Regions from separate parts of the Endozoicomonas sp. GU-1 genome, predicted to be linked through region 3. Evidence: predicted binding sites of a transcription regulator. Region 3 holds the regulator's gene; each other region holds the start of a gene.
The links. Region 3 encodes FNR, which switches genes on or off when oxygen is low (the NO sensors DNR and NnrR bind a similar motif). Its sites were predicted from a motif close to TTGATNTANATCAA; they were not measured.

Region 1 (9,879 bases), 1.2 Mb from region 3:
TGGGAAAGGATTAGCCATGAAAACTCCTGATAAGCGTAAAAACAACAGTTGTCTACTTGATCAAATGAATAATGGGCTTTTGGACTCATTTCCTCTGCTCCCCGAAGGAATGCATAGCAAATCTCTCCATAGATGTATCACTTCGGCTAAACTCTCATGCTTCTCAGGGTTTCTGTGAGGCCTTGCCTCTGAAAAAATCAGCGAGCACCTCCCGTGTTTCCTCCAGGGGAAATGAATTACTCAGATCCTTTGCCAGGATGGGTGGCTGCAGCTGCCCGGTACCCTTCTCGAAAGTAATTGCCATTCTTGATGCTCTCCAAAGAAGAGGTCATCCATGTTGAAGACCTATCCTTACGCTCATCGATATACTGCGCAATATCTTTCAGAAAGTGCAGGGTCCTGGCGGTATTCGGAATCAATTCTGACTCTGCCCAACGACTGACGTTCAGTCGCGAATCAGGATCTGCTCCCCAATTGTCAAAGTGCTTCATCAGCTTGCTTTCCTGGCTCGAAAAAATATGGCTGAGCAACTGCCGGAAAATGTCTTTATAGTTTTCCTGCCATATCCGGGGACGCGTCAGCAGCTGAAATGCTAAAGCTGACAAATCTTCATGGTTCAGTGAGTGAGCGTTCATTAATTGGTTGTGCAGTGAGTCACGGTAGCGTTCCAGGTAATGGTAATCAGTTGTGCTGTGTAGCCAATGGGTAGACGACACCATCAAATGACTGACCCTGTCCATGGCCCTGGTATTACCAGCAGATAATGCGTCAAGCCAGATATCGCTGACCAGACGGAAGAAGACCAGAAAATCCAGATACATGCCATTCTTGATTGACTTGGCATTGGCAGGATAATTTTTAACCAGATCCTGGATTTGCTGTGCATACTCGCCAAAGAACTCCTGAAATTCCTCTTGAGAAAATTTCTTCATATCTTTTAGATCAGTAACTTCAATACTAAAAGGAATATCATCGCGAATGCGACAATTAACATCCGGGTCATCAACATGATACGAGCAAACAATGTCGCTGTTAGCAGCATTGAAATTAAACAACAACTCTCTGGTATTCATGCCAACCGTCAAAACCGGCCAGTAATAGCGGATATAGGTTGCCGACTCCTTCAGGGACTCTGGCCAATGGCTGACTATTTCGGCCACTTTTTGCTTGTCTGGCCACGCCGATGTGTAGTGTTTTTGAATTTCGCTCAATGCTCCCTCTTCTATTGAATTGGCGAACTCCATGACCTCTCTGGCCATAGAGACTTTAGCCTTGATGCCGGGAGTGTCGCTGATCGCCTGAGTAATGGCAGCAAATGTGGTGGTGATGTCCACACGTTTTTTGGCAAGCATCTCAAGAATTTGATCCATCCGCGGTGTGATCGCCCGGTCATGCAGCTCCTTTACTACGCCTGAAATATCCTGCTCAGAATACCCCAGTATCTGGAGTTGATAGCGCTCAGGCAAGGCAATAGCGGTGCTCCGGGAATCGAAGGTTGACGCTTTAGCCGTTGGAGGGCAGGAGGTATTCTGATCTGCCGAAAGCAGTGCTTCGGAAGAGCTGCCGACAGCAGGGGGCAGGGCGTGTGGTAGTGATGGAAAGGGATTAGCCATGAAAACTCCTGATTAAGGAACACCACAGTTGTTAGCATGATTAAAAAGAGATGGGCTTTCGACAGACGGGTCAGAAGTAAGTTCCCTAATTCAGGAGATGCATATTCTTGCGACTTTGGTGCAAGAGGATGACAATACTTCGATACCAGCTCCTCATGCATGAACTCCTATGACAGACGTCGTAAGCAAACAGCGCAAAGTATCCCGCAAGACTCAGGCCAGAAGTCTTGAGCGGAGAAGTACCATTCTTACGGTTGCCAGGGAACTGTTGGAAGAGCTCGCCATTAATGAACTTTCACTGTACCAGGTAGCAGAAAAAGCCGGAATGCCTCCCTCCTCTGTCTATCACTTTTTCCCCAAGGTAGACGCAATACTGGAAGCATTACTGGAAGACATTTTTAGCGATTTTGAAGCGATTCTGGATCAGCCCCTTGATGAGAGTGCAATTCATCACTGGACAGATATCATGCGACAACTCCAGGTCAGGTATGTGAGCTACTACCGACAGCACAAATACGTTCGGGACCTGATTCTTGGGCAGTACACGCCCGGCTCCCTGCTGCATGCTGACTACCAGCATGACGATGTGCTGGGTGGTCGAATCCGGAAATGTTACGAAGCGCATTACCAGCTGCCACCCCTGCCAGCCGGGTTCAATATTTTTGCCATTGCGCTGCAAATAGCGGACAAGGTTTATTCAATATCCCATCAGGAGCATGGCAATATTACCGATGTTATGGCCCGTGAGGGGGTCAATGCTGCGCTGGCTTATTTGGGGGAGTATATCCCAAGGCAACTTATTAACAGACAACCACCGTTGTCTGTCCAAGCTTGAGCTGCTCCATCAGGGGGATCGGAGGTTGTGCGTCAGTGAATAGTGTATCAATGTCGGCAACATGGCCCAGCCGAATCATGGCAATTCGATCTTTTTCCGCACTCAGGTGATGTTTCCGTTGACCGTACCGGGTGTTTTCAATACTGCTGTTGGGCAGACCGGCCCCGCCATGATGGCGGGAAATCTTGCCCTGATGGTCAAGCTCATTAAGATCCCGGCGAATGGTCTGGGGCGTTACCAAAACCTGCGTAAAGCATCGCCCAATGCGGGCGGTGATATAAGCAACAAGCCCGTAGAGGGCTTGCAGAACCGGAAGTCTTATGTATTTACAGGTGTTTGGTATTTCTGTAATATTTGCGACATGAAAACAAAACGTGCCTTTAAAGAAAGATTCTACCCAACACCTGAACAGGAAGCACTCCTTGCTCAGTCGTTTGGTTGTGGCCGTTTTGTTTATAACAACACCCTCCGTTTTCGCACTTTTGGGCTGGTAGGGCGAAATACCCCAAATTCAAAAAGAGACATTCGAGGCAAAGTATACGGCTGACAAAGGCCGCTTTCAGCATGAAAAAAGGCCAACTGTTTATCGCCAAAAGCAAAGAACCGCTGAATATCCGCTGGAGCCGAGAACTTTGTTCTGAGCCTTCCAGCATCACCATCAGCAAAGATCGGGCGGGCCGGTACTTTGTTTCCATGCTTTGCGAGTTTGAAGCTAAACCAATGTCTATCAGCAACAAGACAGTAGGTATTGATTTAGGTTTAACCGATCTGTTCATCACATCGGACGGTAAAAAATCCGGCAATCCCCGTCACACCCGACGCTATGAGCAAAGGCTCGCCTACCTTCAGCGTCAACTGGCTAAAAAGCAGAAAGGCAGTAACAATCGAGCCAAAGCAAGGCTCAAGGTTGCCCGTGTCCATGCCAAAATAGCCGACTGCCGGATGGATGCTACCCACAAGGCATCCCGTACACTCATTAACGAAAACCAAGTTGTGTGCGTTGAATCGTTGGATGTGAAGGGCATGATCAAAAATCCAAAGCTGGCAAAACATATCGCAGATGCCAACTGGGGAGAGTTTGTCCGACAACTGAAGTACAAGTCTGAATGGGCTGATCGTACTGTGGTTGAGATAGACCGTTTCTTTCCCAGTTCCAAGCGGTGCTCCTGCTGTGGGTTTGTCTATGAAAGTCTGCCGTTGTCTATTCGTGAATGGGATTGCCCTGAGTGCAATACCCATCACGACAGGGACATAAACGCAGCAAAGAATATAAGAACCGCCGGACTGGCGGGGTTAGCCTGTGGAGCGACTGGAACGGGGATAGCGGCTTAAAAACCGCTATCTAGGGAAGGCGTGTTGAAGCAGGAAGGTTCTTGGAGCGATCTAAGAACCCTCGCCCGATAGGGCGGGGAGTGTCAGGTTAAAATGTTGCACCAGAGCTTCAGTAGTCACAAAGCCTTCCTGCCTGAGCAGGGTGATGATCATTTCATGGCGTCGGCTCTGTGGGATCTGTTGCTGTTTATGCACAAGCTTTGTCGTTTTCTGAACGTCCATAAGTATTGAATTCTCAGGCTAATGACTGTGCCATGAGGGTCAACGGGTGCATCACTTTATGAGCGGTGTTCATTTCTATCTGCATCTTACAGGACTCGCAGTCGGTGACCACATAATCCACATTAAGCGCTTCGATCTGATCAAAGACACCCTGGCCAATGTTCTGAGAGGTTTGATAGTTCTCTTTTTTAAAACCGTAGGTACCCGACATTCCGCAGCACTTCTGGTCCAGCATGATCACCGCCAGCCCGGGAATACTGTTTAACAATTCCATGGTGTGAATCACGCCACCCTGTTTGATCAGGTGACAGGGGCTGTGATAGGCAACCCTCAGGTTAACGGGCTTCATATCCGGCGTATTGCCTTTGGCAAATTCCCTGGTAATAAACGCAGAGGCAAACAGAATACGTTCTCTGAGGGCGTGGTTATCCACATGAAGCACTTCCGGGTATTCGTCCCGAAGTGTCATGGCACAGCTGGGTTCTGTTGCCAGTACACATTCACTGTCCGCTAATGAGTCGGCAAACTGCCCCATATTCAGTTCGGCATTTTTACGGGCCTTATCGAAGAAGCCATTGGCTATCAGCGGGACACCACAGCATTTTTCTTTCTTTAACAGCGTGACACCGATATTCATGGCATTCAGGACTGCTACCAGATGTTTGCCCACGGTGGGGTCATTGTAGTTAGTGAAACAACCGTGGAAGAAACTGATTTTACGATTGAAGCGGTTCTGCTGCGCCTTCTGCTGTTGAAACCAGCGACGAAATGTTTGATGGGTATATTTTGGCAGTGTCTGTCGTTGATCAATGCCCAACACTTTATCCAGCAGCTTTTTAACGGGTTTCAGCTGCGTGGCGATGTTGACGACAGGTGCCGCAGGGGTAGAAAGTGACCCCATCATATCGGTGTGGCTGAGAATAAATTCCCTGGGGCCTTTTTTGAAACCGCCATGTCGGGCTTTGGCCAGTTGAATAACCGTACCTACATGAACACCCGACGGGCAGGCAACTTCACAGCGTTTGCAGTTGGTGCAGTGTTGCAATGCTTCATCATACAGCGCCGGGTTCTTGATGCGTAAACGTTCCCCGTCGGGGCCGGCCTGTTTGGGACCCGGGTAGTCCGGGTTGACTTCAGCGACCGGGCAGCGGGTGGTGCAGACGGTGCATTTAATGCAGCTGTCAAAGCTGGTATCCATGGTGTTCAGCATGTTTCTTCCGCCTGAGGTATCGTGGCAATAATCCTGTTGGCAGCAAACCAGCCGGTACTGATGGCTACCCCACCCGAACTGGCTTCCTGAACCGGGTTGAAACCATTGAGCACCGCACCTGCGCAGTAAAGATTATGGATTTTCTGACCGTTTCGGTACGGGTTTAACTGTGCACTGGTGTGAATACCGAAATGGCTGAAATTATGCGGCTTTCCATCCATAAAACGATGATCTGACCACTGATCTCTACTGTCCGGGGCATCAACATCAAGGCCAAAGACCGGCTCGGACAGATGATGGCGGTCACTGGCCAGCCCCTGGCTGAAAAAGCTGCCGGTGGCCAGAATAAAGTGGCTGGCGGATATGGGCATATCGGGGTTCAGTCTGGTCTTTACCGAGCACAGTCGGTTTTCTGCAAAGCAGCCACAAAGCACCTGGTCACCTTTCAGGAACATACCGCCCAACTGCCGGAATCGCTGTTTCAGGGCAGAGGCCATACGCATTCCGGGGAGTGATGGCGGCAAGGTCGCGACTTCACAAATACGCAGGCCGGTCAGTGTTTCAAGTTGACGGATCAGGTCATTACCACCTTCTACAGCGAGGACGGAGGGTATAACCACCAGATCAGCATTACCGGCTGCCTTCTGTAAAGCAGACGACAATATGTTTATACCATTAGGCTGGCTGAACAGGTCACGCTTAAGGGTTCGGGCTAACTCCAGAGAGCGCAGCTCATAGGCATTTCTGGTATTAATGTTCAGGGTTGCCGTTTTGATATCCGCCAGGATGAACTCTGCCTCAGAGAATCCGGGATATTGCTTCATACCTGCGGCCATCAGTGCCGGCTGAAAGTCACGAAAGCCGGCAATATTGATGATGGCAACACGACGTATGCCTTCTGCAGGAGCCAGCAACGGCAGGCTGCCAGCACCTTCCTGGCTCAACCAGGCTGGGCGAATGGCTCCCAGTGCCGTCAGACGACCATGATTCTGCTGGCCAGAATTGCTCAATTGGATGCCAGCTGCTGCCATTTGTTCGGTAAAAAATGTCAATCCCTGCTGTAAAGATGCTGCTCCCACTTTCTGGTAGGGATGGATGGAAGGCAGTTGACGGATGGCTGCGAATGGATATTCCACGAAAGAATTATCTTGTCCAATTCCGAACACGTCGATGGCACCGGAAGCAAAGGCCAGGGCACTCTCTCCAGCACTGATCACAACGGTTTTCAAGCCTGCGTCTGCGCAGCGGATTGCGCCGGTTAAACCCGCAAGGCCTCCGCCAATCACAATAACGTCGTAGTTCATCGGGCTACCTCTTCCTTTGACTCTTCCCCGCAGAGCGCAGCAGCTTGGCCAGGGTTGACACTGTGGGAATTTACCGGTGCCGGGTCATTGGGTTCCAGCTGGCTGTAGCCCAGAAGATTGTTGTACAGCCAGTAGCTCAAATCGGCTTCGCGCATCGCATCACCCCACAGCACCGGCCTGACGCCCTTCCAGCGTTCCTGCATAAACTCACCCACGCTGCTCAGCGCTTGTTCGCCGTTATCGTCGTGGGTTATTTCGCTGACAATACCGGCCGCTCGACAGGCACACATTTTTCCCTGGCAAGGCCCCATGCCAATGCGGGTCCGACGACGAAGGTCAACCAGATCTCTGGCATTAAGGTTATGGACGGCGTATTCGATTTCACCGCGAGTGACCATTTCGCACTCACAGATAACCGCATTCTGCTTTTTGTCGTTGGCAAGGAACTTTGCCGCTCTTTCTCCATGGCGGTACTTTGCTGAGCCTGATACCGGGATAGAAACCTGGGGAGCGTAAATATCGCTGTGTTTGCCATTAGCTCCGGGCAGTGGTCGTATAGCTGTGACACAGGGTTTGCTGTTACCCAGGTTTTTGGCCACCGCATCCGTGGCCATTTCCGCCATCAGCCGGTAGGTCATCAGCTTTCCGCCGGTAATGGTAATAAGACCCGGCAGGGCATCGGTTTCACCGTGGTCAAGCAAGACAATTCCCCGGCTGATATTTCGACCTGATGGATCATCCCCCAGAGAGATCAGCGGGCGAACACCGCAATAGGCACGAAGTACACGGGTCCTGGCCATGATCGGACAGAGTTTCTCGCCCTCAGCCAACAGAACGTCAACCTCGTCGGGGGTCACCCGGATGTTCTCGATGTCACCGTAGGGGATTTTTTCAGAGGTGGTACCAATCAGAGAGATGGTGTCCCCGGGAACCAGAATGTCGGCATCGGAGGGTTTACGACAACGGTTAATCACCATGCCATTAATGCGGTAATCAACAATCAATAACGACCCTTTAGCCGGGAACATGCGAATGGCCAGGTCTGCGTATTCAATAATCTGCTGGCCCCAGATACCGGCAGCATTCACCACCTGCTGGGCATAAATATCGACTTTTTCACCGGTTTTCACATTGATGCAGTGAACCCCTCGTACCCGGCCATTGTTGATGATCAGGCCAACGACTTTGGTATAGCTGAGCAGACGACCACCGTATTCTTCTGCATCAAGAATATTGGCAGCGGTTAACCGAAAAGGGTCTACGGTACCGTCTGGAACACGCACTGCGCCCAGCAGTTTCGGATTCACATTTGGCTCAATGCGCAGGGCATCTGCCGGTGTTAATGCCTCGGCCTGTATACCCGCAGATGTGCAGGCGGTAATGAATGTGTCCTGAAAGGAGAGTTCGTCCTCAGGCAGGGTGATGAACAGGCCACCGGTCTCTTCGATACAGTGGCTGGCCACTTTTCTCAGAATCTGGTTTTCACGGATGCATTCAATGGCAGAGTGAGGGTCGGTCACTGCGTAGCGGGCACCGGAATGGAGCAGACCGTGGTTACGCCCGGTAGTACCGTTAGCGATATCATCCTTTTCGACCAGAATTGCACGCATTCCCCGTTGCGCACAATCGCGAAGAACCCCCGCTCCGGTCGCGCCCCCGCCGATGATGACAACGTCGGTCTCTATCTGCCTCATTGAATTTGCTCTTACATGTTCGTTTATGTTCGCGGCGCGCACTATAAATAAACGGCAATATTTAGCAAATGACACAAATCAACAAAAAAGCACGAATGGTTATCTGGTCCGACAAAAAGCGAACATCAGAATTTTCCGGGTGTGGTTAATGATTAATCGAAGTTCATGAGGCGCATGAAAATTAATGTTGTTTTGTGGATTGGCTTTGTGCGTATTTCCCGCAATTAGCCTTCTTTATGGGTAATTGATTGATTTATATCAACCTTTCAGGATTGATAATGTTTGTTGTTGTTTGTAAAAATTCGCCGCCAACAAGGCATTTGCTGAATTCAGTATTTACGACACTGCCTTAACTAATAATTGTTGATCTGCGTGAAGCAGGTGGAAGTAGCCATTATGAGAAAATCATTGCTGGGGGAATGTCTTGCCGAGTTTATTGGCACCGGGCTTCTTATTTTCTTTGGTGCGGGTTGTGTAGCGGCGCTGGTTCTGGCCGGTGTTGATTTCGGCCAGTGGGAAATATCCATCGTCTGGGGTCTTGGTGTTGCCATTGCCATCTATGTGACCGGCGGCATCTCCGGTGCTCACCTGAATCCGGCCGTGACGCTTGCGTTAACTGTCTTTAAAGGCTTCAACAAGCAAAAGGTCATTCCCTTTATTATTGCCCAGGTACTGGGTGCATTCTGCGCTGCGGCCCTGGTTTACTTCCTGTACAGTGGCTTATTCGCTGATTATGAGTTGGCCCATAATATTATTCGTGGCTCTGAGAAGAGTCTGGCCACAGCGGGTATTTTCTCCACTTATGCCCACTCGTCACTCACTAACCTGCAGGCCTTCGCTGTTGAGTTCGTCATTACCGCTGTGCTGATGGGCGGGATTCTGGCCATTGGTGATGATAATAATGGTGTTTCCAACGGTGCACTTTCCGCTCTTTTGATCGGTATTCTTATCGCGGTTATCGGGGCATCTTTCGGCCCTCTGACCGGTTTTGCCATGAATCCGGCACGGGATTTTGGCCCGAAACTCTTCGCGTTTTTTGCTGGCTGGGGCGAAGTGGCGCTGACGGGTGCACGAGCCAACCCCTATTTCTGGGTACCGATTGTTGCTCCAATCTGTGGTGCCATGACCGGCGCATGGCTTTACATCAATGTGCTGGGCAAGCAGGTAGAACCTGCTGTGTGCGCCACACCTGGTTGTGAAATCAGAACCGCCTGATCGATTATTAGCCGATTTTTGTGAGAAGGTAGGGGTGATGATACCCCTGCCAGCTAAGGAATTAAGGACAAAAGAATGACCACTGAAAAGAAATACATTGTTTCTCTTGATCAGGGTACCACCAGTTCACGGGCCATCATTTTTAACCACGATGGTGACATCGTTGGTACTTCTCAGCGGGAATTTACCCAGTATTATCCTCAACCGGGCTGGGTTGAGCACAACCCGATGGAGATCTGGGCGACCCAGAGTTCGGTTCTGACCGAGGTGCTGGCAAAAACCAATATTCGCCCGGACGAGGTGGCTGCACTTGGTATTACCAATCAGCGGGAAACCACTGTTGTCTGGGATAAAACTACCGGTCAGCCGGTCTATAACGCCATTGTATGGCAATGCCGTCGTACAACGGAGATCTGCGAACAATTAAAAAAAGCCGGTCTGGAAAGTCATATCC
Region 2 (9,879 bases), 1.4 Mb from region 3:
TAATCCGGCTCAGTGGCTGACCGGTGGGATTCATCTCCAATTTCTGCTGTAAGGACCTGGTTCAGCATCTTGGCAATATCAAGTTATTTATTTTAGACAACGTGGCTCTCGTTAAGGCAATCTATTCTCGGACTCTTAGAGTTTGCACCCTTTTTTGAGTAGATTCTATCCGATATGTGCTGACTAAGCGGAAGAAGAATATCGGAGAAGTACTCCAGTACCGTATAAACATCCTTAACGCCAGAAGTCACTGCAAGACAATACATCGTCACGCGGGAAAGGGTAAGGGGGGGATGGTATAACTCCAAAGAAGAGACTGTGACCAAGACACTCTAAAAACACTCCGTCGTATAATACGACTTTTCAACCAAAAAAGCCCCGAAACAAAAATGCTTCAGGGCCTTTATATAATGGTGCCTAGGGGCGGAATCGAACCACCGACACGCGGATTTTCAATCCGCTGCTCTACCAACTGAGCTACCCAGGCTAAATTTTGGCACACATATTTTTTATCATTTAAGTATGGTGCCTAGGGGCGGAATCGAACCACCGACACGCGGATTTTCAATCCGCTGCTCTACCAACTGAGCTACCCAGGCGCTGTTCAAACAACGAAAACGATGTGCGAGGCGTATTAAACGGATTTCACCCTGGAGAGTCAAGTCATATATAAATTTTTATGGTCAGTCGGTGAGTATGTAAGCCGGGGATCATCAACCCGTCGTTTATTAACCGTATACATTTCTTTAATGATACCGACTTTACTATACGCCATGCAGTTGATCCCAAACTTCCTGGTCTCGCTCGGCAGTCCAGATTCTCGGCCAGTCGATACCAGCAAACTCATCCCAGAGGCGCTGAACATCAAATGGCAAACAGTGCTCAAAAATGGGCCAGCTACCATACCGGGGGGCCAGGCTTTTATGGGATGCGGCAAAGGCTTCGGTTAACGTTCCCCCGTTTTTATAAACGGTCCCTACCTGATCAATCAGGGTCTTGAGGAAAGTGCGACTTTGCTCGATAGCTGCATCTACATGATCCCGACCGTGGACAACTGCACCCCGGCCACCAACCAACGTCTCAGCACCGTAAGCCTTTATCTTGTCCAACGTGGTGGTGGACCAGTCAAAATGGAAAGCATCACCGGTATAAAGTGCAGCCTGGGCCTCAACAAGATCTCCGGCAAACAGAATATTGTGTTGGGGCAGCCAGGCACAGATATCCCCGGCGGTATGACCCCGTCCACAGTATTCCAGCACCAGGCTTCCCCGAAGCCCACCCAGCGGGATTTCCAATCGATCATTAAACACAATATCAGGATGGGTCAGCCCCCGGATTCCTTCGGGTTCCCGGAACAACCTGGGCATTCGACGAAACTCACTGTCCCAGTCCTCCATACCACGCTCTTCAATCAGGAACCGGGTGTTCTCATGGGCAATAATCGATTCGGCTGAGAAGGCGGCGGCACCGAGTACGCGCACTGCATGGTAGTGGGACAAAACCAGATACTTAACAGGCTTTGTTGTATGCCTTCTGAGTTCCCGTAACCAGTCGGACGCCGCCCTTGGTGTTGCCCGAGCCTCAAAAGCAATAAGGAAGTCTTCTGCCTCAATGGCCCCGACATTAGGATCCCCCTCAGCGGTAAAGGCGTAAACACCCTCTGCCAACACTTCAAGCGTCTCTTTTTTGGGATCCAGATCTCTTGATGAGGCAAACACTTTCTTAGCCATCCTGTTAAGCCTTCGATTTCAGAAATGAATTTTCCTGAAAGAATATTAAGTAAATCATTTGGAGATCACTATAGCCAAATAAAATCAACAACAACCATCTATCTGGTAAAAATAACAATGACATTTAATTTTCAAACAATAATTTACAGAATAAAAATACCTCCTATCATTTAACCGGTCAGAAGTTGAAATGTTTGCTTATGAATAATGTGCAGGTTCAGATAAAAATATTACGATTGGAGGCTTGAATATATATGAATAATTTACCCTCTAGTGACTACCCCAGAGTTCCATCCAATACAATCTGGGACAACAGTGATTTACCCCTCCCGCAATCCTCAACACACTCGGCTGATTCCCCAGATTCTGGCACATCAGTAACAAACAATGTCCAACCCTATTTGAAGGGGCTTGCCGATGACGTACAGGAATTTGTTAGAGAATTAACATTACTCGAACGATCAATTAACATTGTCACCTCACCTGCTCTGGTCACAACATCAGAGGCAATCGCTACCAATTTAAGAAATATGGCGGACTCTATAGGGGATACTGGTGAGCCTTATCAAGCAGGGGATATTGGTGAGCTTCATCAAGCTCGACCATTGATCAAAAGCACCGAAGAAGGCATACATGTCTTTTCAAAAAGACCTAAGATTGATGGAATTCTGAGACAATCCCAGATTCCTCATACAACCAGTGAAGCTTTTTTTCACAAGGGACCTGAACAGGCCACGGCAGAGCTCAATGAGCAAATAACAAAAGACACCCAGGGCCTGATTACTGATTTTCTGCAAGCAAAAGACCTGGATAATCCAGACTTGGCGTTTCAACTGGTCACCTGGTTATTGCAACAGGTTTCATGGCAGTCTCCTTTTAGAGTGATGAATGAAAAAGAGAGTTCAGAAATCACATGGGAAAATGCAGCCCACTCAGAAATACAGTGGATGAAAAGTGGAAGTATACAACCCATTAAGCACATTAAAAATAAAGACTATGACTTTGTCGCTGTTCCTGTTGAGGAATCGGGCATGAAAGCGGTGTTTGTTTTACCGCCAGAAGGGGAAACGAATCCCGGTAGTGAAGATCTCAACCAAATTTTGTCAAGTGGACTCACCACTATCCTGGGCAAATCAGGAAGAGAACACGCGGTGCTCACGCTGCCCAAGTTCAAGTTCAATTATCAATTTACAAAAATATGTGAAGAGGCTGAAGCCATGGGTAAACACATAGCAGCATTGGACGTTGATGAAAATGGCGCGACGGTAGCTGCTGCGTCATCTATATTCTCATACGATTTACATATACCTCCTGAAAAACTTCTTCGCTTTAAATTTGACCATCCATTCTACCTGGCAATAATTAACCATAAAAATTCCAACGACCCAAGGGTTATTGGCATGGCTCAGATTAATCATCCCGGAAAGAGCTGATTAACCTTTTTTACTTCTCTGCTGCCACGTTCCCAACTGGCAGTAAGAAGTAAGATAATCAGCAAAGCGCTTATTCAGATAAATGGAAGACTTGAAATTTAGCACTGCCAGGTCTTCACTGTGCCATCACGACCATTTATCACAGATAAGGTATGCCCCCCACATGCACCCGCAAAAACTGCCCAAATATTGATCCAGGTTAATTTTCTGATGCCTGGAAAACTGACTTTCGTCAATTGGACTTTCCAACCCCTGTATTAATGTTCCCCGTTGAAATTTCGAGCCCAACCATTTCCGGGAGTATGGCAAGTGCTGATTGGCAAGGTAACTGGCAACATCTGGGCCACCCGCAAGCAGGATGGTCTCAGTGGCTTCAAATTAATGATCGTTGAGCTGATCAATCCCTGTGAGCAGGAAATCGGCCAGTCACTGGTGGCCGTAGATACCGTTGGTGCCGGCATAGGTGACCTCGTCCTGGTCGCCAGAGGTGGTGCTGCCCGAAAAGCCATACACCCTTGCGAAGGCCCGGTTGACGCAGCGATTGTTGGCATTGTCGACAATATGGAGGTGAGCCGGTGAGCCGCCTGATTACCCGACAAAACCTGCACGACTTCGTTTCTGGCGGTTGCCTCATCCTGGGAAAAGGCATGCTGCTGTCGCCCGGCGCTGCGGATTTGGCGAAGATTCAGGGGATTCAGGTGATTCGTAATCCCGAGAGCAGTGCTGTTGAGGTCTTGCAACAGCGCATTCAGATGCTCCTCGTCGATGAATTCAACATCACCTCCCCGGAACAAATCGAGTCGATTCAACAGGAAGTCATCAGGCACCTGTTCAAGTAATCCTGTTTTTCACATCGTATTCAAGAGATTAATCATGAATCAGATTACCCCGGAAGCACTGGAACAGATCATCCGTAAAGTGGTGGCTGAGCAGCTGACCAAACAGGCCACCGCCGCTGAATTTGACAAACACAGCGACCCTTCCGGTGTTGCCGTGATCAAGGCACCCACCGTCAAGTGCAAACCCTTTGATACCGGCAACCCCGGTGACAAGGTGTTTATCACCGACATCCTTGATCTGGATGAAAGCCCCCGCCTGGGCTGCGGCATGATGGAAATCCACCAGACCACATTTGACTGGACGCTGGAATACGACGAAGTGGATTACATCGTAGAAGGCACGTTGAAAATCATTATCGATGGCCGTGAGGTGGTTGGCCATGCCGGTGATGTGATGTTTATTCCCAAGGGCACAACGATTCAGTTCAGCGCCCCGGACTTCGCCCGCTTCATGTTTGTCGCTTACCCGGCCAACTGGGAAGAGATTGCACGTCAAAAGCAGCAGTAATGAAACATCCATGGCTGATGTTCCGTCAGCCATATCAATACAAGACAAGAGTCGTAAAAATCATGAGTGGCAACTTTCAGGAGCACCGGGATAACGGGCTCGACAAAAAGAGCGCATCATTCAGGAATATGTACCCGGTAAACAGGTGACACTGGCGCACCTGATTGCCCATCCACAGGAAGACCTGGTGATCAAGCTGGGCCTTGATGCGGAAACCATCAGTGCCATCGGCATTATGACCATCACTCCCAGCGAAGCCTCCATGATTGCCGCCGACGTGGCAACCAAAGCGGCCGGTGTGGAAATCGGTTTTCTGGATCGTTTCTCCGGCTGCCTGGTAATTACCGGCGATGTAGGCAGTGTTGAAGCCGGCCTGAATGCCGCCATGGATATGCTCAGGGATAACCTGAAGTTCTCCCCTGCCCGGGTGACCAGATCTTGATGAAAAGATGATGAAAAAGATGATGTTGGTGGGCTCAACCACCGCAGGCAAAACCACGTTAACTCAGGCTCTCTATGGGCAGGAGCTGAAATACAAAAAAACCCAGGCCATGGAGTACAGTGATTACATACTCGATACGCCGGGTGAGTTTATCGAAAACCGCCGTTTTTATGCCGCACTGATGTCATCTTCTGTGGATTATCAGGTCATCGCCGTAGTGCACGATTGTTCAAGAAAACTGAATCAGATCCCTCCGGGCTTTGCCAGTATGTTCAATCGGGAAGTGATTGGTATCATCACCAAGATCGACAGCGAAAAAGCCGATCCTGAGTTTTCACGAAAAGTACTTAAGGCGGCTGGCATCAAAACGATATTCGAAATCAGCGCTTACTCAGGCAGCGGCCTGGAGTCACTGAAAACCTGGCTTGAGCATTGATTTCCCCCATGATCCGTGAGATATACCTACTCGTATAAATAGAAAAGTTTTAAACTTTGATACTATCAGGTTTAAAAAACATAAAAGTACGATGAGGTACTCCCATGTCTGAAAAACCATTCGATTCTGAAAAGCGTGGCCCCACCCGGCGTCGGTTTCTACAACTGGCCGCAGCTTCCGCGCTTATTCCCCTTCTTAATATTCCCAGCCGCCAGGCCCGGGCTGCTGCGCTCCCCGCACTTGATGAGTCCAACCCTACCGCAATAGGGCTTTCCTATAAGAAGACACAGGCAGACGCTAAATCCATAGATGGCTACCAGGAAGGACGAAAATGTGAGAATTGCGCGCTCTATACCCCGGATAACCAGGGTTGCAGGCTTTTTCCAGCAAACTCCGTAGAACCGGAAGGATGGTGTAAAGCCTGGGTGCCAAAACCTGCCTGATGGGTTAGTAAAGAACACCATTAATACTCACACCCTCGTTCCCTCAAAGAAACCCGGGAACGAGGCATTTCTCTGCTATTCTCAACGCATCAAAAATAATCAGAAGTTGTCCTTATGAACCACGATAAAGACAGTGATGCGCTCTGGAATGCTATTCATCAAATAGAGATCAGCGTTAAAAACTCACAGAATGATATAAAAAAACTGTTCCTGCACAGCGTGCGCCATGAAATAGCAATTGAGACACTGAACAAAAAGGTGGATGCCCACCAGCAGGAAAACCGTGAACGCTTCAACAGGATTGAAAATCGGCTTGATAACATTGATAACCGGTTTGACAAAGTTGAAGAGACACTTGCCATTATTGTGAACCACCTCAAGCCATGATCCGTTGTAACCAGGATCTCGCTCCCACGCTTTTGGGTCCTTCACTCCATTGCCCAACAATACCCTACCGATAAGCCTCCCTCAGCGGCGGCTCTATCGGGCTATCAAATGTTTACAGCGCGTTCAGATGATTAATACACCACCGGGCCCGCTTCAGGATGGCATTCCTGTCCGCTGAACCCTTTTTGTCCCACCCTTTATAAACCAGGGCAGTCCGGGGATTGTTCTGCAACATCTCCCGGTGTTTCTCCATAAAATGCCAGTAAAGACTGTTTAAAGGGCAGGCGCTTTCTGTCTCTTTTTCCTTCACCTGGTAAACACAGCCCGGGCAATAGTCACTCATTTTCTGCACATAATTACCACTGCCTGCATAGGGTTTTGATGCCACCATGCCTCCGTCGGCATACTGCGACATGCCCCGGGTATTGGGCAGCTCTACCCACTGAATCGCATCGATATAAATGCCCAGATACCACTGGTCGACCTGATCAGGATCAATACCCGCCAGCAAGCAGAAGTTGCCGGTAATCATCAACCGCTGAATATGATGCGCATAGGCATACTGCAATGACTGAGTAATGGCATGGCGCATACAGTTCATGTGTGTCTGACCGGTCCAGAACCAATCAGGCAGATCGCTGGTCGCTTTCAGGTAGTTCATGGACTCGTAGTCCGGCATATTGCTCCAGTAAACACCCCGGATATATTCACGCCACCCCAGGATCTGACGGACAAAGCCTTCTATTTGCGCCAGTGAAATCGCTTCAGGGTTTTCCCGCCAGGCGCTGATCGCCTTATCAATCACCTGTTTCGGGTGGAGCATTTTGGTATTCAGGGCAAAGGAGAGCCGGGAATGGTAAAGACTCCACTGATGGTCACTGTTCGCAGTCATGGCATCCTGAAACTGACCAAAATGTGGCAAACAATGGGTGCAGAAATAATTGAGTAATGTTAATGACTGCTGACGGGTAATCGGCCAGAGCAGATGAGTGCCAATATCACCGAAGCTCTGTACCTTATGGCGTTTCAGCCGTTCCAGTACGGACGCGGTTGAACTGGCAAACATTAAGGGTTCCGGGATCGCGTCAAGATCAGCAGCTTTGAGCTTACAGCGATTATCTGCATCATAATTCCACTGTCCGCCTTCCGGCTGGCCATCACACATCAGAACATCATGCTGCTGGCGCATCTTTCGGTAGAACGTTTCCATTCTGCCGGGTTTACCGGGCTTGAACCGTTTGCCAAGCGCCTCAAACGGAACCAGAAAATGTTCGGTATCCCACTCTTTTTTAAAGAGGGCTTTATCGGGTTCAAAATCTCTTAACTGTGCCAGCAAACGGTATTCATCGGGCCTCTGGTATTCAAAACGGGTCACTGCATATTGCTGGCACAGGTGAAGAATCAATGATGGCAGGTCGGCAAAGTCTTTGGTTTCATCCAGCGTCAAATGCAGAACCTGATGCCCCGCTTTCTGCAATGCCGTGGCAAATTGTTCCATGGCGAGAAAGAAGCCACAGATTTTTTGTACATGGTGCTTAACGTAACCGGTTTCCTGAAGCAGTTCGGCAATTACATAAATACAGTCGTCGTCCTGCTTGCTGAACCAGCTGTGGCGGGCGTTGAGCTGGTCTCCAAGAATCAGCCTGAGGGTAGAGTAGCGTTTATTGTTTTTCATCCATCACCCGGTTTCGTTGAGATCGGCAGCGCCTTGAACAGTAACGAACCTCCTCCCAACAGCGTTCCCATTTTTTTCGCCAGGAAAAAGGACGATGGCAGACGGGGCATTGCTTTTGTGCGGTTCGATCAATCTTGTTGTCAGCAGTTCTTGCTCTTTGAGAGTGCTTCATGCCTACTTTACGTTAAATTGACCGGTCCGGCTCAGAACAACCTCATCGCTACGGACCAAAGAGTATTCAAGACAACTCAACACCGGGTATTCAGTAAAAGTCAGGGCATTGTTATACCACAGAAACATCATATTCACCGGCAGAGGCATTGACAGATCAGGATTCATAAACTTGACTGGACAATTCGTGATCTGCCCAAGGTGGTTGCCTGGCCAGTCATTCTCAATCTCTTTTAATAAATCAAAAATTGAGGACAATTGATGTCTAATCCTCTGAGTCCCAACTTTTGTCGTCATACCCTGAACAATACTCAGCCGATACCTGACGCGGCAGCAAATTCCTGCTCTGCGGGATTTGGTCCCCACCGTATCACCAGCACTGACGACGGGACAACCGGATGGCTTGATTCCGGACATGAACTACCTGAGGGTGGTGGTGCCAGCAAAATGCTGGGAGACTCTCGGATTACGACAGTGTCCGAGGCTGACTGCAGACAACAACTCAACCCGTCACATTCATTGCCCCTGCCCACCTCCGAATTCCTGAGTGTGCCTGCTAATGCTGCTTCAGTAACGTGCTGTGAAGGTGACAACCTACCTCTGCAACCCGCCCCGGCAGCAGCAGAAAATATTCGTGGGACCGGTTCAGAGGCTACGGCCTCAGTCCTTGAGTCAGAGGCAACCGGACTGGATCATAAAGGCTGCGACCTCAGGCACACCGACGCATGCTGGAATGATACCCGATGGATCGAACTGAACCAGAAAAGGTTTGATGAAGCCGATCAAAGGGCGTGCTCCCGGTTGTATTCATACTTACCCTTGGCAACGGTAAAGCGGCTGGATAAGAAATATCAACTGGCGTCAGGTTTTTACCTTCCGGTCATAAGAGATGATCGGGAGGAAACAAGCCACAGCCGCATCAAAATAACACGGTGCAGTGACGGTCAGGTCCTGGTGGATCTCATTCGGCATGGCTTGAACCCAGTACACAATTTCTTTCAGTGCAAGAACCAGGACTGGGTTTTGACGGGTAAGTCAGTATATTCGACGCTTCTGGTCAATCTATCCACTGGAATACATTACCCACAACGGGGCGATCATTTCAATTTGCTTAATTTTTGCTGGGGCCAGGCCATTCCCAGTCCCGATGGGAATACGCTGGCCGTCAATGGACAGTTTCCGCGTTACAGTAGTAGTGTAGCGCTGCAGTTTTTTGATTTCTCCAATCCTGAAGAAGGCTTCAGAATGCTGAAATCAGAACGCTACTTTTATCCACTCCTTGCGGAGTACACCGTGCCAACCTGGGACTTCAGCCGTGACAATGAAACAGTCATTACCTTTAATGCGGAGGAAGAGGAATACGTTGACACGGACGATTTGAGAAAAAGAAGAGCCTTCACCGTCTACTCGGTCACTTTACGCCGGGCAGGTGACCGGATGGTCGAAGAACGGAGAGAACAGATCAAGAAAAGTTGACTGTAGAATTGGCTACTGACTGAAAGTGATTATATTTGATCTCGTGATCGTTGACAGGCTCTACCCCGTTTGAATTTTTCATTAACAAGCTGGTCAGAGTCGCTAACTAAAACTAATCTCTTCATTTAACCGTTTCTATTTCAAATACTTACATTGCGAAAACTGCTATCCCAATGGATATATCGCCGTATGCCGGTTATCCCCGAAACCTGTTAGATTCCCCCTGAAAAAGGCACGACTTCCACCTGACCCAGGGCTTTCAGATCCCATGCTGAGCTATCAACACCACTACCACGCGGGTAATCATGCCGATGTACTCAAACACTGGCTGTTGCTGGC
Region 3 (9,879 bases):
AGTCGAAGATACCGGAGGGTAAAACCACCTGTGGTTTATGCTCGCGCTTGCGCCGTGGCACTTTGTACGCCTTTGCCGAAGATATCGGCGCAACCAAAATTGCCCTTGGCCACCATAAGGACGACATCGTCGAGACCATGTTCCTTAATATGTTTTACGGCTCCCGGCTGGCCGCCATGCCACCCAAGTTACTATCAGACGATGGCCGGAACGTGGTGATTCGCCCTTTGGCTTATTGCCGCGAGAAGGATATCAAACGGTTTGCTGAACAAATGGCGTTCCCGATTATTCCATGCAACCTGTGTGGCTCACAAAAGAACCTGCAGCGTCAGAATATCAAAGCCATGCTGGCTGAGTGGGAAAAAAAGAACCCGAGCAGGATCGAGTCAATTTTTACGGCTATGCAGAATATAGCGCCATCCCAGATGGCTGATACTGGGCTGTTCAATTTCAAGGATCTTGCAATGGATCGTTCTGGCGAGCGCAAGTCCTATGAGCATGAGGACAATCAAACGATCTTTTCCGGGAATATTCCTGATCCAATCGATACCGATAATGACATGGTAAAAATCATTACTATTTAGGGCCTGTTGACGTTCAATTCAGATCAGACTGCAACGGTGCGCCAATAGCTGGCAGGACAGCTTCTGTGCTGCCTTTCAGGAACCAGCCCACAATTTTTCTGTCAATAGTGTTTATGAAATCACCGGTTGTCCATGAATTCAACCGGGTACACGGTGACCTGAATACTGATGGAAAATTCAACTTCTCCAGTTTCCAACCCGACAAGGCAACCATTAAACGATGTCTGTCCGATTTGTCTGGTTGGCTTGTTTGGACACAACAGGGTAGTGATTACCCCTTGTCGCCATCGCTTTCACGAGCGATGTGTGACCCCCTGGCTTAACAGCCGGCAGTTGTCCAGACGAACTTGCCCGGTCTGTCTTAATGCAGCAGTGCCACTGATGCGAGAGGGTGGGGCGAAGCTCTATGAGTACTCAGTGTACAGCGAATCAATGCCCCTGAGTTGCTGTCGCTCCGGAAACCTGGCACAGCTTCAGCAATTGCTGAGCCTGGACCCGAGTATTGTCTTTGCCCTGTTTCGTACCGGTGACACAGGTCACCATGTCCGTCTGCTGTATATGGCCGCCAGCAATGGGCAAATAGGTTGCGTCAGGGCTTTGGTGGCAGCGGGGGCTTCGCTGGATGTCCCGGCCATCAATAACGGCATGACCCCACTGCACATTGCCCTGGTCAATGGCCACCTTGATGTGGTTAATTTTCTGATTCAGTCCGGTGCGGGTCTCAACATGACTAACCGGGATGGTGATGCAGCCCTTCATCTGGCAGCCAGGCTGGAAGATGGTAAGTTTGCCGAAGCATTGGTTCTGGGAGGGGCAAACCCTGCCACCAGGGACAGTGATGACCGAACGGCACTGCATATTGCTGCCCTGGAAGGCCGTTGTGAGTGTGCCAGGATACTGGCCCGGAACCCGGGCATTATTGATACCGTGGACAGCCGTGGCAGGACACCCCTGATTCTGGCGACCAAGGCCGGCCACAGGGCGGTTATGGATATTCTCATCAGCAATGGGTGTAACATGACCATAGCCAGCCGTCATGGCCGGGTGGCAGTTCACCATGCGGCCACCGGTGGTCATGGCCACTGCCTGCGATTACTTGCCGATAAAGGTGCGAACCTTGACGCAGTGACCCCCGTTGGCAGAACGGCGATGCATTACGCTGCCATGCGAAACCATAGTGAATGTCTGGAGATCCTGATTGATAACAACGCCAACGTTGAGGCGTTGGTCAATTGTGGCTGGAATGCCCTGCACCTTGCTGCTTATCATGGACACCTTGAAAGCGTGCAAACCCTGATCCGCAGGGGGGCCAATATCCAGGCCTTTACCAACGGCAATAGCGTTATGACAGCGCTGCACATAGCCACCCGATGCAACCATCTTGGGTGCGCCAGGGTCATCGTTGAGGCTAACGTGGATTTTTCGGCAAGGGACTCGGCTGGCAACACGGTGTTACACGACGCCGTCATCAACGGCAGGTATGTGTGCCTGCGCCTGTTTATTCGCTCCGGTGCTGATCCTGACATGACCAACGCAGAGGGTCAGACCGCACTGCATCTGGCGGTGCTTAAACACCGTTGCAATAGCCTGAAAGCCCTGGTCCAGGCAGGTGCTCAGCTTGATATTAAAGATAATTCCGGCCGTACGGCCATGCACTATGCCGTTGATATGTCCTTTATTCATTTCTCCTTTAATGCTTCCCTGAGCCTGCTGATTCGAGCGAAGGCGGATCTGAATATTCCCGATCAAGACGGCAATACCGTTCTGCATCTGGCGGCATTCAATGGCAACCTGAAAGTTGTCAGGATGCTGTTGAATGCCGGCGCAGATCATCGGGTGAGAAACAGACATGGCAGGACTCCTTTGGTACTTGCCAGACAGCTTAATCACACATCCTGCATCGCCTGGCTGAAACGGCTGCCTTATTTGCGGCCACCGCAGTAGGGCAGCTTATTCTCGGGCAGGCTCCTAGACGGGCGCTATTCTCGGACAAGCTCCTAGTACATGGTTTCACTGAGTTTGACGGGTTGTCGTGCTTCCGCACTCCGTTCGCCCTGAGCCTGTCGAAGGACGGAAACTCCGGACTCTGATAGATCGTGCCAAGCACCCTTCGACTCCGCTCAGGGTGAACGGAGATCGTACACGTCAAACTCATTGAATTGATGTACCAGGTGGGAAAATGTTTTTCCGGATTGAAACTGAATATTACGTTTACGGTATCAATGATCTACTATTTGAATTCATGATTTTGGAAAGAATCAGTACGCCGCAGGTTGGTAATTACTTTATCCGTTTTTGTGAGTGGGGATAAGGTTCGTCGGCGTTGTTTTATGGTAAAGAGTGACCTTTTGACACAACCATTGTTTATAGAATAAACAGCAGGATTCTACAGTATTTTTGTGCAGGGGTAGCAAAATGACAAATCATGATAAGTGGCAGAAATGGTTGATGGCTCGCAGGGATGAGCTGAATACGCGTCTGGGTAAAATTAAACAGGATGCTTCCCGAAAAAACAGTGCCGACTGGTCTGAGCAGGCGCAGGAACGGGAGAATGATGAGGTTATTGATGCACTGGGTAACGAGGCGGTGATTGAACTGGGTAAAATTAACCGCGCCCTTGATCGTATAAATGAGGGCGATTACGGTTTCTGCCTGTCCTGCGGTAAGGAAATTCCGGTTCAGCGCCTTGAGGTTATGCCTTATGCTGACCTCTGTGTTCAATGTGCTGAGGCCAAGGGGTTGTAGGGGAGCATCCATCATCAAGGCGATAAGGGAGCAGGCAGGCTGAATCCTGTTATGCCGGTTTGGCTGCAGCCTGGTTAAAGTACGTTGACTCCTCTGTGGAGCAGCCTGATTCAATAATCATCTTTTGATAGCTTTCGCAGAAGCTCTGGAGTGTTCCGGGGTTTCTGCTGTGGAAGTGCTTTTGCCATAATCTGGCCATGGCAGTGATGTCTTCTTTATCAATATCTTCGATCTGAATACCGCAGCGGTGATAGATAAGCCAGGCAATGGCGGTGGCGTAAACCAGGTTGGTCGCCAGTTCATGATGGGGGTGGGAAAGAAACTCCCGCTGGCTGGCCAGTCCCCGGACTTTGCTGGATAAGTCAGCGTTCGGGGCCAGAAACAGGTCCCAGATATTGCGGTGCATGCGTGGGGAAATCTGATAGATACCGAGCGCCTGGTGATTGGCCTGTTTCAGATGAAAACCAAGCCCGGACTCTCTGGCCGCGGTACCAAGCAGCAGGTTCTCAGCAGTAGGGCTCCACATACCCAGATGCTTGAGTGCGGGGCGAACAACATAGTGCCTTAGTTCCTTGGCGCATATTCCCATTTGCAAAGTCCTTTTTCCGGGTAGATCCCGGTCTGTGCGTCCTGTAATTGCGGGAGTGGCTCTCAGATCCAGACATTGACCCTGGATCTAAGAGACATATCGTATCATCCCTGAAATTCTGAACTGAGGGTGGTTTTACTCACCGGCAAAATTGCACAGGGCATAGGTTGGAATGCCCGCCGCATTGAGTCTGTCAGCACCCTTGAGGTCTGGCAGGTTGATGATAGCTGCAGCTTCCAGTGTGCTGGCTCCTGCTTGTCGGATCAACTGATCGGCAGCCAGCAGTGTGCCTCCGGTGGCGATAAGGTCATCCACCAACAGAATGTTTTCACCGGGCTTAATGGTGTCTTCATGCATTTCCAGTACGGCTTTACCATATTCAAGGTCATACTCGACACTGAGGGTTTTGCCGGGCAGTTTGCCTTTCTTGCGAAACAGTGCCAGCGGCTTGTTCATGATATAGGACAGTGTCGAGCCAAGCAGGAAACCGCGGGCATCAAGCGCGCCAATGCGATCAAAAGTCTGGTTCTCATAACGCTGAACCATGACATCCACGGCCTTACGCCAGGCTTCCGGGTTTTCAAACAGTGTGGTGATATCCCGAAACAGGATGCCTTCATGGGGCCAGTTGGCGATGGTTCTGATTTGCGTTCGCAGATATTCCTGAACGGATGAACATTCGTTTGTATGCATGGGAGGGAGCATGCCGCTGTCAGTCAATGGATAAAAAGGAAGAAGCCACCTCAAAGGGTAGCTTCTTTAGAGGATAAAGTCAGGCGTTGGTAGCAATAGGGTTGGGTTCCAGGGTTTTTCCCCCGGCCAGGGCACAGAGTTCAACCGAGTTGCGAATTTCGATTTCCTTGCCCACGGCGGAGATCAGGCCGTTTTTCTGGAATCGGGTAAATACACGACTAACCGTTTCTACCGCCAGGCCCAGGTAGTTCCCCATCTCATTTCTCGACATGGACAGACGGAACGACTGCGAAGAAAAGCCCCGGCGACGAAAACGGCTGGCCAGGTTAATCAGGAAGGTGGCAATACGTTCATCGGCGTTTTTCTTGGACAGCAGCATCATCATTTGCTGGTCTTCACGGATACGCTTGCTCATCAGGCGCATCAGATGTCGGCGCAGTTCCGGGAATTGATCGGAAAGGGTTTCCAGTTGCTCAAAAGGAATCTCGCAGATCATGGTGGTTTCCATCGCCTGGGCCGACACCGGATAGGTATCCGTATCCATACCGCTCAGGCCAAGAATTTCGCTGGGCAGGTAAAACCCGGTGATTTGTTCCTCACCTTCATTGGTCGCTGTGTAGGTTTTGAGAGCCCCTGAGCGAACAGCAAAGACGCTGGTAAAGGGGTCACCTTCCAGAAACAGGTGTTCGCCTTTTTTCAAAGGACGCCCACGCTTGATAATGTGATCCAGCTGATCGATATCCTTAATGCTCAGTGCCAGTGGCAGGCACAGTGAGCTGAGGCTGCAGTCTCTGCAAGCCACATGGCTCGGCTGTCGGACGTTGGGCTTTGACGTCATTGAGAGGCCTCAAAGTCGTATTTGGCGAAATTCGACACTGTTTATGGAAAACCAAGTGTATGAAAAGTATTACCGGAGTGTAAATCAGGTATGTACGCAACCGGGCAGACCCAGGGTAGGGGTTTGGTGCTGCTTTAGCAATGCGTCATAAACTGCGGTGGTTCCGGTGAGCTTTCATCTGCCGTGTCGTCTATCCAGCCCAGGGCTGACCCTGATAATAGTATGGTCATGGCTCCTGGTGGTTGTATGTCTTTATCCCTGGAAAATCAATCTGACATTGTCTTATGTCACAGGATTAAATTTTCGTTCGTGGTATTTAACGGACATGACAGATTTTGCACTTATGTTTCAAGTAAATCAATGTGATAGTGGTGGCAAGTCGTCGTCAGTTTCAGTTTTTTGCTGATAAGCCGGTGAGCTGCAGAGAGGTTTCGGTTCTGTGCGGGATGATCAGTCATTGTCGGTACTGGCGGGAGAGGGGCTCCGGAGCCTGGTGATTGCTCCGGAGTGCTGCTCAGATAACCTTTGAGTAGAGCGTCTTTTCTTTCATTTCCGGTTGATGGAGATAGTGGTCGAACTGCATACAGATGTTACGGATCAGCAGCGTTCCCTTCGGCAGTACTTCCAGCAAGCCATCGCTATTGAGACTGATCAGGCCGTCCGCCCTCATCGGCTCCAGTCTTGCCAGCTCATCCCGGAAGTAATCCCTGAATTGAATATCAAACCGCTGTTCAATATCGCTGAAATGCAGTTTGAAGTGGCAGATCAGCTGGGTAATCACTGCCTGGCGGACTTTGTCATCAGCGGTCATCTTCAGACCGCGAACCATTGGCAATTGCTGTTCATTGAGCATTGCACAGTACCGGGCTTCATCGGTGCTGTTCTGAATATAAGTGTCGCCTACCTGGCTGATGGCAGACACGCCCATGCCGATCAGGTCGCAATGGCCATGGGTGGTATAACCCTGAAAATTCCGGTGCAGCGTGCCATCCTCCCGGGCCATGGCCAGTTCATCGTCTGGCAGGGCAAAGTGATCCATGCCGATGTAGATGTAGCCCTGATCCAGCAGCTTTTCCGTGGCCTGATGCAGAATGTCCAGCTTCATTTCCGGCGCTGGCAGATCCTGCTCATTGATCCGGCGCTGCGGCTTGAAGCGGTGGGGCAGGTGGGCGTAGTTAAACAGGGATAGCCTGTCCGGGGCCATATCAACCACACGATCGATGGTTGCCATAAAACTGTTGGTGGTCTGGAAAGGCAGGCCGTAAATCAGGTCCATGTGTACCGAGCGGAATGCCATGACTCTGGCAGCATCAAGGATGGATTGAATCATGCTTTCAGGTTGAACCCGGTTAACGGCTTGCTGAACTTTGGGGTTCAGGTCCTGAACGCCCATGCTGATCCGGTTGAAGCCGAGGTCCCTCAGGGTGCCCATCATGGGCCAGTCTACTTCCCTGGGGTCCAGTTCAATGGAGTAGTCTGCGGTATCGCTTTGGGTCAGTTGGAAGTGCTGGCGGATATGCCCCATCAGATCCGTCATCTGATCTCTGCTCAGAAAGGTCGGTGTGCCGCCGCCAAAGTGGAGTTGCTCGACCCGCTGTTCCTGACTGTAGAGTGCTGCCTGCATCTCTATTTCACGAAACAGGTATTCCAGATAACTATTGGCGCGCCCACGGTGTTTGGTGACTATTTTATTACAGGCGCAGTAATAACAGACATGGGAGCAGAACGGAATATGAAAGTAGAGTGACAGGGGCTTGATGGCCCTGGCACTGGAGTGGGCATTGTGCTGATATTTCTCAATATCAAAGCTGCCATCAAACTGCACCGCCGTGGGATAGGAGGTATAACGCGGGCCTGAGTGGTTGTATCGGTGAATCAGGTCTTTATCCCAAACTGGTGCGGTATTCATTATTGCTCTCGGTAATCTTCATGTCTTATTAGTCAGTGTGTTCGCCTTCTGGTCGGTCTTTTGTGCCGGAAAGGGTAAGGCAAAAACAGTCGGTATTACGTCATGATGTTTTTGGCTAGTTTAGAAAGATTTTCAAGGTTGTTCTTTGATCGGTGTCAATAGGTATGAACCGAACCGGCATGCCTTGGTGGTTCGTCTTTAGGGCAAGTGATGAGGATTGTGTCCAACGTGGCGTGAAGCTGTTGAGGTAGGCTATTGTATCTGCCATCTGGTTATTAATCGAGCAAATAATGCCCTGGCTGGCAGGGTTGTGCTGAAAAGGGTCTGATGGATAGTGATCGGTGAGTTCATTGAATGTGCTATTTTTGCTCTTGGATCATAAAAAGTCACAAATATGTCCTGGTCACTGATCAGACAGGAGGAGTCATTATGGGTGCAGACATACATATGTATGCTGAATTCAGAAATAGTGCCGGGCAATGGGAAGAAATCCCGGGTTACGAACCTTTTTCAGATCGCAATCGTCATGTCTTTTCATTCTTTTCCGAGGGTTTTGTCAGAAGCGATTATGACTGGGGCTCCTGGCATGTTACTCCGTATCCCATTATTGAGGAGGCTCGTGGGCTGCCCGGGGATGTCAGTCTTTCCATCAAGGCTAAGTCTGATGAATGGGGAACGGGTGGATCTGGCCACTCCTGGCTGTCTGTTGATGAATTGGTTTCTTACGACTACAACAAGCCTTTAAGAGAAAGGAGCGTTGATGTTCCAGAAGAGTTTGCCCAGCTTACGATCAGGGAATCGTTGGGGGAAAAATATTTTTTGGAGTTGGCTGAGTTGCAGAAGCAAAAAGCGGAGCGTCTCGTCTTTTGGTTTGATTTCTGATTCATAACTTTAAGAGCCTCCTAGTGCAGCTAAGCGCTGTTACCCATACCGTTCGTCCTGAGCTTGTCGAAGGGCGGAACTCCGGACTCTGATAGATCGTGCCAAGCACCCTTCGACTCCGCTCAGGGTGAACGTGGTGTACGGGTAATAACGCTTGGCCGCACTAGGAGGCAGAACTTTTTTTCCTTTTATCACATATGGTGGTGGTGCAGCATGGACATCAACCACCTCTGGTGTGCGCCGGGCATAGACCACAAGCCAAAAAGGATAATCAGCAACCCCGCCAGGTTGCGGGTGATACTGGCTTGAATAATGCCGCTGAGCTGTCTTGAGAACGCACCCAGCAGGAACACTGAGGGTATGGTGCCAATACCGAATGAGGCCATTAACAGCGCACCCTGTACCGGTTGTCCCTGGCTGGCGCTCCAGGCCAGGGTGCTGTAGACCAGGCCGCAGGGTAACCACCCCCAGAGCATGCCAATGGTAAGGGCATTGGGAAAATTTTTGATGGGCAGCAGTGCTTTGGCCTTGGGCTGGATATGTTGCCAGAGCTTATGCCCAATCTTTTCCAGGTGTGTCAGACCACGCCACCAACCGCTCAGATAAAGCCCCATGGCGATCAGCATAATGGCCGCAAAATAGCGCAGTCCCATCTTTACTGCCGGGCTGATACCGCCCAGATACCAGCCAATGCTGGCCAGAAGGAGACCAGCGATGGCGTAGCTGGTAATCCGTCCGAGATGATAGGTCAGCATCAGCCAGAAGATCTGTGCACGGGACTTGCCTGCCAGGGAGAGGCTGAGGGCGGAGGTAATGCCGCCACACATGCCGATACAGTGGGCGCTGCCCAATACGCCCAGGGTTAATGCGGAAAGTAAGGTGGGGACTTCATTTATGGTCATGTGCATTAGCTTTTGCTATCTGTTGAGGCTCATCAAAAAGAATGCTGTGGGCTGGCCCTTCAAGGTCGTCAAACTGACCGTCGTCTACTGCCCAGAAGAAGAGTTTGATCGCTACAGCGATCAGGATCAGGGCCAGAGGGATCAGAATAATCAGGCTTTCCATGGTCAGGCAGCTCCTCTGGGTTCAAGGTGGGCGTAAACGTCTTCTGACTCGGTCGGTGTTTTGGGCAGTTTTCCCGGGCGGTTCAGTCGCAGGGCGTTGGCCACCACAATCAGTGAGCTGAGCGCCATGCCGGTAGCAGCCATCCATGGGGCAATCATGCCTGCTGCGGCCAGGGGCAGGGCAGCAAGGTTATAGCCAAGGGACCATGCCAGGTTTTGCCGGATAATTTTTCGCGTTCTTATGGTCAGGTTAAAGGCATCGGCCAATCGCTCAAGGTTGCCGGAAATCAATACTGCATCGGCACTGGTGCGCGCCAGGTCTGAGGCGTTGCCCATGGCCATGGAGATATCCGCCCCCGCTAAAACAGGAACATCATTGATGCCATCACCGACCATCAAGACTTTGTGGCCCTGACTCTGCAGCGTCTGGATATAGTGCAGCTTGTCATCCGGGCTGCTTTCAGACTTCCATTGCCGTATACCCAGGGATTCAGCGGTTGCCGCCACCACCGGCTCGGCATCACCACTGAGCAGGGTTACGGTTTTGCCCATCTGTTGCAGCCGTTGGATGGTGT

Region 1: glpA (anaerobic glycerol-3-phosphate dehydrogenase subunit A) is a predicted target of FNR. The motif match lies at 8,459-8,472, and genes of this name have one in related genera.
Region 2: O3276_RS13455 (EutN/CcmL family microcompartment protein) is a predicted target of FNR. The motif match lies at 3,353-3,366, and genes of this name have one in related genera.

What each region holds. Positions count from the first base shown of each region.
Region 1 covers NZ_CP114771.1:3,119,422-3,129,300, reverse strand. Annotated here, with positions in the region: gene O3276_RS12825 (hypothetical protein) at 1-18, opposite strand, end outside; gene O3276_RS12820 (hypothetical protein) at 237-1,613, opposite strand; gene O3276_RS12815 (TetR/AcrR family transcriptional regulator) at 1,783-2,448, shown strand; gene O3276_RS25765 (DeoR family transcriptional regulator) at 2,414-2,689, opposite strand; partial or broken gene O3276_RS12805 (RNA-guided endonuclease InsQ/TnpB family protein) at 2,810-3,780, shown strand; gene O3276_RS12800 (hypothetical protein) at 3,832-3,933, opposite strand; gene glpC (anaerobic glycerol-3-phosphate dehydrogenase subunit GlpC) at 4,016-5,212, opposite strand; gene glpB (glycerol-3-phosphate dehydrogenase subunit GlpB) at 5,206-6,516, opposite strand; gene glpA (anaerobic glycerol-3-phosphate dehydrogenase subunit A) at 6,513-8,210, opposite strand; gene O3276_RS12780 (MIP/aquaporin family protein) at 8,607-9,425, shown strand; gene glpK (glycerol kinase GlpK) at 9,501-9,879, shown strand, end outside.
Region 2 covers NZ_CP114771.1:3,290,691-3,300,569, forward strand. Annotated here, with positions in the region: gene O3276_RS13430 (DNA cytosine methyltransferase) at 1-68, opposite strand, end outside; tRNA gene O3276_RS13435 (tRNA-Phe) at 412-487, opposite strand; tRNA gene O3276_RS13440 (tRNA-Phe) at 524-599, opposite strand; gene O3276_RS13445 (MBL fold metallo-hydrolase) at 765-1,730, opposite strand; gene O3276_RS13450 (serpin family protein) at 1,985-3,163, shown strand; gene O3276_RS13455 (EutN/CcmL family microcompartment protein) at 3,473-3,742, shown strand; gene O3276_RS13460 (hypothetical protein) at 3,739-4,002, shown strand; gene O3276_RS13465 (EutQ-related cupin domain-containing protein) at 4,037-4,510, shown strand; gene O3276_RS13470 (hypothetical protein) at 4,510-4,659, shown strand; gene O3276_RS13475 (BMC domain-containing protein) at 4,656-4,952, shown strand; gene O3276_RS13480 (EutP/PduV family microcompartment system protein) at 4,960-5,388, shown strand; gene O3276_RS13485 (high-potential iron-sulfur protein) at 5,493-5,831, shown strand; gene O3276_RS13490 (hypothetical protein) at 5,946-6,218, shown strand; gene O3276_RS13495 (cryptochrome/photolyase family protein) at 6,331-7,893, opposite strand; gene O3276_RS13500 (DUF2256 domain-containing protein) at 7,880-8,065, opposite strand; gene O3276_RS13505 (hypothetical protein) at 8,326-9,540, shown strand; gene O3276_RS13510 (23S rRNA (adenine(2030)-N(6))-methyltransferase RlmJ) at 9,809-9,879, shown strand, end outside.
Region 3 covers NZ_CP114771.1:1,881,738-1,891,616, reverse strand. Annotated here, with positions in the region: gene ttcA (tRNA 2-thiocytidine(32) synthetase TtcA) at 1-584, shown strand, start outside; gene O3276_RS07620 (hypothetical protein) at 698-907, shown strand; gene O3276_RS07615 (ankyrin repeat domain-containing protein) at 852-2,528, shown strand; gene O3276_RS07610 (TraR/DksA family transcriptional regulator) at 3,000-3,329, shown strand; gene O3276_RS07605 (hypothetical protein) at 3,379-3,855, opposite strand; gene O3276_RS07600 (adenine phosphoribosyltransferase) at 4,054-4,611, opposite strand; gene fnr (fumarate/nitrate reduction transcriptional regulator Fnr) at 4,691-5,449, opposite strand; gene hemN (oxygen-independent coproporphyrinogen III oxidase) at 5,964-7,358, opposite strand; gene O3276_RS07585 (hypothetical protein) at 7,788-8,240, shown strand; gene O3276_RS07580 (sulfite exporter TauE/SafE family protein) at 8,432-9,148, opposite strand; gene ccoS (cbb3-type cytochrome oxidase assembly protein CcoS) at 9,129-9,305, opposite strand; gene O3276_RS07570 (heavy metal translocating P-type ATPase) at 9,308-9,879, opposite strand, start outside.